Regions from separate parts of the Paenibacillus sp. EC2-1 genome, predicted to be linked through region 1. Evidence: a T-box and tRNA genes for the amino acid it is inferred to sense, from the RefSeq annotation. Region 1 holds a T-box; the other holds one or more tRNA genes.
The links. A T-box is a leader RNA that pairs with one kind of tRNA and senses whether it is charged. The one in region 1 lies ahead of tyrS (tyrosine--tRNA ligase), so its partner is inferred to be a tRNA-Tyr.
Positions count from the first base shown of each region.

Region 1 (3,406 bases):
ACAGTAAACGTATATCTATGATTCGCCGAATCATCGATTTACAAGAGTCAGCAGACCTATGGGAACAAGGTATTATGAGGTTCAGTGTAAGTAAAAATGAGTTGTTCCAAAGCGTTGATTATCGGAAGCTTGGTAAGGGAGCGAAGCTCTATGTTCAGAATCGAGCGGGGCAAATCATTTATGCTTCAGAAGAGATTCCTTCATCATCGTTTCAAGGTAATGAATCGAATGTGCATACAGTAAATTCACTCCAGGACAATTACCCTGCGGATGAATTTTTAACACTGAAAGAGTATATGCCCAAGGAAGATTGGACCATTGTTGCTCATGTTCCACTGACGATTATTAAGCAAGAGGCTGAGCGTGTTAGGGCCTTCATTATTGGTGTGTGTATTGTATGCTTCGTGTTATTTACCAGTCTAGGTATATACATATCTCGTTATTTCTCTAAGCGTATGATGAAATTTGTTTCAATTCTTAACTCATTTAGGGAAGGGGATTTGCGGCGACGTATAACTTATAAAGGGAAAGATGAATTTTCGCAAATTGCAACGGCACTGAATGAAATGGGCGAGGATTTCGAAATGTTGATAGAAAAGGTATATTTAACGGAACTTGCGAAAAAAGAAGCAGAACTTGAAATGCTTCAGACGCAAATTAATCCGCATTTTCTATACAATACGCTTTCGTCTATTAATCAGTTGGCGAAGTTCGGAGAGAATGAAAAGCTGAGAAAAATGGTCGTAGAGCTGGCAAAGTTTTATCGCCTAACCCTTAACTCAGGAAGGATGTTTATTCCTGTTTCGTCCGAGATTGAACAGGTTAACGCCTATCTGGATATCCAAAAGGTGAAGTATGGGAATAGACTTGGAGTAACCTATGATATTGATGTAGATGTGTGGAAATATGAGACGATTAAGTTGATTCTTCAGCCTTTCGTTGAGAATGCCCTTAAACATGCCTGGAGTGGTGCTGATCATATCCATATTCGAATTGTTGCACGAATCGAAAAGGGTGAGATTCTCTATCGAGTCATTGACGACGGTATGGGTGTGAGCCAGGCAAGTGTCAACGAACTACTGAACACTTCTGAGGTGAGTGAGACCGGATTTGGTATCCGGAATATTCATCAACGTGTTCAGCTTCAGTATGGTGAACAGTACGGTGTTTCCATTTTTAGCAGGGTGGGGATTGGCACTTCAGTGGATATACGCCTCCCGGCCAAAAAAAGAAGGTTGTTCTTGGATGGAGAGTAACTTGGAATCAGAAATGGTCACCACCTAGTTTGAAGAGTTTATGAAGGGGATGGTTGACAATGAAAAATGATTTCACTATACTGTCTGTAATCTTATATGCGATATACGTTGAAAGAGCCCAGTAGCAGCTTAGTCCCTGTTCTAAGAAAGCCGGGGGTTGATGAGACCCGGTACACACTAAGTTCGTGAATTACACTCTGGAGTATCTCGGGTAATGCCGAGCGGAAATGGCGAACGATAACTCGCCTTAAGAGCGGTATGAATGGCGCATGAGCAAACGAAGCGTTCATTTGTACAATCTGGGTGGTACCACGGTTGTTCAATCGTCCCTATGTCTACAATAGACATAGGGACTTTTTTGTATGCCGTGACATGATATTTCGTAATAAGAATTTGGATAACACTTAAGGGAGTGTATGGCTATGAATATTATCGATGAACTGGAATGGCGCGATGCCATCAATCAACAGACGGATGCAGAAGGACTTCGAGAGTTAACGAATCAGAAAGCTGTATCCTTGTACTGCGGTGTAGATCCGACAGGAGACAGTATGCATATCGGTCACTTGATTCCATTCATGGTGCTGAAACGCTTCCAGCTTGCGGGCCATCGTCCTGTCATTCTGATTGGGGGAGCAACCGGTACGATTGGGGACCCAAGTGGTCGTTCCGCTGAACGCTCACTGCAAACGCTGGAGCAAGTTCAAGCAAACGTAGATGCCTTGACTGAGCAAATGAAAAAGCTCTTCGTTACAGAAGGCGACAATCAAATCCGTATGGTGAATAACTATGACTGGACGCACAAAATCAATGTGATCGAATTCTTGCGTGACTATGGTAAGAACTTTAACCTCAACTCAATGCTTGCTAAGGATGTCGTAGCGAGCAGGCTGGATAGCGGTATTTCGTTTACCGAGTTCTCATACCAAATCCTGCAATCCCTAGATTACTTGCATCTGTACCAGCATGAGGATGTGCAGCTGCAAATCGGTGGTTCTGATCAGTGGGGGAACATTACAAGCGGTCTGGATCTGATCCGCAAAAAAGAAGGCTCTGAAGCGAAAGCCTTCGGTCTTACGATTCCGCTAATGCTGAAAGCTGACGGAACGAAGTTCGGTAAAACAGCCGGTGGAGCGATTTGGCTTGATCCGAAAAAGACGACGCCATTCGAGTTCTACCAGTTCTGGGCGAACACAGATGACCGCGATGTCGTGAAGTACTTGAAGTACTTCACATTCCTGTCCAAAGAACAAATTGATGAGCTCGCTGAGAAAGTGGAGACTGAGCCTCATAAACGTGAAGCACAAAAAACGTTGGCTGAGGAAATGACGAGATTCGTGCATGGGGAAGAAATGCTGGAACAGGCAAAGCGTATTACAGCAGCTTTGTTCAGCGGAGATATTAAGTCCCTTACGGCAGATGAAATCGAGCAAGGCTTTAAAGAAATGCCGACTTTCGAAGCTACACAAGAATCGAAGAATATTGTGGACTGGCTTGTGGATTTAGGCATCGAACCATCGAAGCGTCAAGCTCGCGAGGATATTACCAAAGGTGCGATTTCAATGAATGGTGAGCGCGTCACCGATGTGGGCTTTGAAGTGACAGCTAACGAAGCCATTGGTGGCCGCTTTATCATCATCCGCAAAGGTAAGAAGAATTACAGCTTGGTGAAGATGTCTTAGTAGACAGAGGATTAAGATAGCATCAATCATGAAAACCGCTAACACACCGACGTGTTGGCGGTTTTTTTGTACCATAATCTAAAGATGCCAGTATTCTTAGATTAACTAATAAAACAGGAGTTCTTTAATATCAAATGGAAATATATATGATCATAAGTTTGCCGTGTTTCTACGCCCTAATTCTTTCATGATTAATAATATGGAGGTAGTCTACTTATGAAAATATTCGTAGCGGGTTCCACAGGAGTGATTGGAAGGTTGTTGCTTCCGAAGTTAGTAAAGGCTGGTCATGAAGTCATTGGAATGACGCATAGCCCGGAACGAATATCTTTTATAGAAGGTTTAGGTGCTAAGGCTATTGTGGTTAATGCATTTGATCGAGAAGGGGTTCTTTCAGGGGTCGGAGAAGTACGGCCGGATGTGATCATTCATCAGCTTACTTCATTAAGTCAGTGGGACTTGGCGGAC
Region 1 covers NZ_CP186006.1:3,959,571-3,962,976, reverse strand. Annotated here, with positions in the region: gene ACK8P5_RS18605 (sensor histidine kinase) at 1-1,256, shown strand, start outside; T-box leader at 1,356-1,590, shown strand; gene tyrS (tyrosine--tRNA ligase) at 1,679-2,938, shown strand; gene ACK8P5_RS18595 (NAD-dependent epimerase/dehydratase family protein) at 3,155-3,406, shown strand, end outside.

Region 2 (3,406 bases), 1.7 Mb from region 1:
TAATACCTGTGAAGATGCAGGTTACCCGCGACAAGACGGAAAGACCCCATGGAGCTTTACTGCAGCTTGATATTGGATTTGGGTACGATCTGTACAGGATAGGTGGGAGCCTAAGAAACAGGAGCGCAAGCTTCTGTGGAGGCGCCGTTGGGATACCACCCTGATCGTATCTAGGTTCTAACCTAGTACCGTGAACCGGTGCGGGGACAGTGTCTGGTGGGCAGTTTGACTGGGGCGGTCGCCTCCTAAAGAGTAACGGAGGCGCCCCAAGGTTCCCTCAGAATGGTTGGAAATCATTCGAAGAGTGCAAAGGCATAAGGGAGCTTGACTGCGAGACCTACAAGTCGAGCAGGGACGAAAGTCGGGCTTAGTGATCCGGTGGTACCGCATGGAAGGGCCATCGCTCAACGGATAAAAGCTACCCTGGGGATAACAGGCTTATCTCCCCCAAGAGTCCACATCGACGGGGAGGTTTGGCACCTCGATGTCGGCTCATCGCATCCTGGGGCTGAAGTAGGTCCCAAGGGTTGGGCTGTTCGCCCATTAAAGCGGTACGCGAGCTGGGTTCAGAACGTCGTGAGACAGTTCGGTCCCTATCTGTCGTGGGCGTAGGAAATTTGAGAGGAGCTGTCCTTAGTACGAGAGGACCGGGATGGACATACCGCTGGTGCACCAGTTGTTCCGCCAGGAGCATGGCTGGGTAGCTACGTATGGACGGGATAAGCGCTGAAAGCATCTAAGCGTGAAGCCCCCCTCAAGATGAGATTTCCCAGTATGTAAGACCCCTTGAAGACGACGAGGTAGATAGGTTGGAGGTGGAAGTGCAGCAATGCATGGAGCTGACCAATACTAATCGGTCGAGGGCTTATCCTACAAGCTTCACGCTGTGAAGCTCGCATCGAAAGCATCTGCTTTGGTCCGGTGTGAGTTACGGTGAAGCACTAATCGCAAATTCAAGTTTCGTATCTAGTTTTCAGGGAGTCAATCTCTGTAACTTGCATAAGGTTATGATGGAGAGATACCCAAGTGGCTATAAGGGGACCCTCTGCTAAGGGGTTAGACTGCGTAAGCGGTGCGAGGGTTCGAATCCCTCTCTCTCCGCCATTTATATAACCTGAATGTAATCCTGTATTGATATGGCGGTGTAGCTCAGCTGGCTAGAGCGTACGGTTCATACCCGTGAGGTCGGGGGTTCGATCCCCTCCGCCGCTACCATACATACCTGGAGGCTTAGCTCAGCTGGGAGAGCATCTGCCTTACAAGCAGAGGGTCGGGGGTTCGAACCCCTCAGCCTCCACCATTGAATTTTTAATTGAATACGCCGGTGTAGCTCAACTGGTAGAGCAACTGACTTGTAATCAGTAGGTTGGGGGTTCAAGTCCTCTCGCCGGCACCAGTTATTTTAAATGCGGAACTGTGGTGTAGAGGCCTAACATGCCTGCCTGTCACGCAGGAGATCGCGGGTTCGAATCCCGTCAGTTCCGCCATTTATTATATTAAATGGCTGGGTAAATGTGCGAAGTTAAATCGCTTCACACTATTTTTTTATTAAACTAAATATGGCTCGGTAGCTCAGTCGGTAGAGCAGAGGACTGAAAATCCTCGTGTCGGCGGTTCGATTCCGTCCCGAGCCACCTTTTAATCCTGGAGGATTAGCGAAGTGGCCAAACGCATCAGACTGTAAATCTGCTCCCTTACGGGTTCGGTGGTTCGAATCCATCATCCTCCACCAGTTTTATGAGCCATTAGCTCAGTTGGTAGAGCACCTGACTTTTAATCAGGGTGTCGAAGGTTCGAGTCCTTCATGGCTCATCACAGAAGTCGTCAACTATGTTGACGGCTTTTTTGTATATATTTCAGTTGACTGCTATAGATATGCTAAAATAATAAGAAAAAGACAAAGTGGTGGAGTCATCAATGACGGAGATAGAGCAAATACTGCAGAGTTTGAAGAGCACGCTGGGTATTCCTATGACACTTAAATCGTTGAATGAGCAAGAGTCTGAATTGCTGCTCGAATCTATAACAATCCCCAGTCTTCATAGTCAGACAACAAGTGATATTGGACCTTTTAATGAAATGAACATAAAGATACCAATGATAGAACAGTCGGAAGCAGGAATCTCTTATCATCTAGAGCAGGGTGAAGTGTGGTTTTCAATTCCTGTGAAGAATAATGTACCTATTATAATTTCAGTCCCGTCTGATAAGGTGACCGAGACTGAGGTGAAGCTAATTGGACTTTTATTATCTAATCTTGTTTATAACGATCCATCTACTAAGCTCCAACGGTATAGTAGTAAGGCAGAAGAAGAACATTACGCGCTTAAACTGGGAGAATGGCTAAACGAGCGCATAAAAGCTGATGAGTTATACGCTACTCTACCAGATGAGCTAGCTAATAGAATATCTCTATCGGAAGAAGTAATTCCTTTTTTACTTGTGAATGAAAGTGAGCATCCCACCGATACAACCTTCAAATCGCTTCAGAGGTTGCTTCGTAGTTATTTTGATGGGGAAGTTGTATTAGTACCTCTTCAGGAGAAGGCATGGCTTGTTCTTGCTGATCCGCAGCTTTTGGATGGTTTGGTAGATGAGAAGGAAGAGATTCCAGGCGAAGGAGATCAGGACTTACTGACACTCTTTTGTATGGGTCTATATGAGCTGGTATCGAATGAGTGGGTGGGTGACTTCCATATTGCCGCAATCCCAGCCATTAAGGTAGCCGAAGGTTTACCTTGCATGCTTAGACAACTTCGCGAAACGATGGTTATCGGACGAACTTTTCAAGTGAAAGAACATATTCATTTATCGACCGGGCTTCATCTGGAACGTTTGTTATTTAGTATTCCTGAAGTGCAGCGAAACCGCTTCCTAGAGGAGTACGGGAGCCACCATACAGATGTGTTTGAAGATGCCGAAACACTGTCTACGCTCGAAAGTTTTTTTGAATTAGATTGTAATGTTAGTGAAACGGCAAAGCGTTTGTATATTCACCGTAATACTCTTTTATACCGTTTAGATAAGATAAAACAAGAGACTGGACTTGATGTTCGGAGCTTCGGAGATGCTGTTTTGGTTAAAATTACTCTTCTATTGTATAAAGTGACGAAAAGAAAATAAGATTTTTGTGCAGATTGTGTATAGTCAGTCAGAAGTCTATAGGTTAATATTAAGACTATAAAATGTATTCGATTTCATAACACTTAATATGAGGGGGCAACAAGCATGGCAGGCGTACGTTTAGAGCACATTTATAAGAAATATGCAGGATCCGATAAGGCAACAGTAATCGATGTTAACCTCGATATTAAAGATAAAGAGTTTCTGGTATTGGTAGGACCTTCCGGTTGCGGTAAATCCACAACTTTGCGGATGATCGCTGGACTTGAAGAAATTTCTGAAG
Region 2 covers NZ_CP186006.1:195,823-199,228, forward strand. Annotated here, with positions in the region: rRNA gene ACK8P5_RS01045 (23S ribosomal RNA) at 1-873, shown strand, start outside; tRNA gene ACK8P5_RS01050 (tRNA-Ser) at 1,013-1,104, shown strand; tRNA gene ACK8P5_RS01055 (tRNA-Met) at 1,139-1,215, shown strand; tRNA gene ACK8P5_RS01060 (tRNA-Val) at 1,225-1,300, shown strand; tRNA gene ACK8P5_RS01065 (tRNA-Thr) at 1,321-1,396, shown strand; tRNA gene ACK8P5_RS01070 (tRNA-Asp) at 1,411-1,487, shown strand; tRNA gene ACK8P5_RS01075 (tRNA-Phe) at 1,562-1,634, shown strand; tRNA gene ACK8P5_RS01080 (tRNA-Tyr) at 1,647-1,732, shown strand; tRNA gene ACK8P5_RS01085 (tRNA-Lys) at 1,740-1,812, shown strand; gene ACK8P5_RS01090 (PucR family transcriptional regulator) at 1,918-3,123, shown strand; gene ACK8P5_RS01095 (ABC transporter ATP-binding protein) at 3,229-3,406, shown strand, end outside.
Region 2: it encodes a tRNA-Tyr, which carries the amino acid that the T-box ahead of tyrS (tyrosine--tRNA ligase) is inferred to sense. The anticodon was not compared.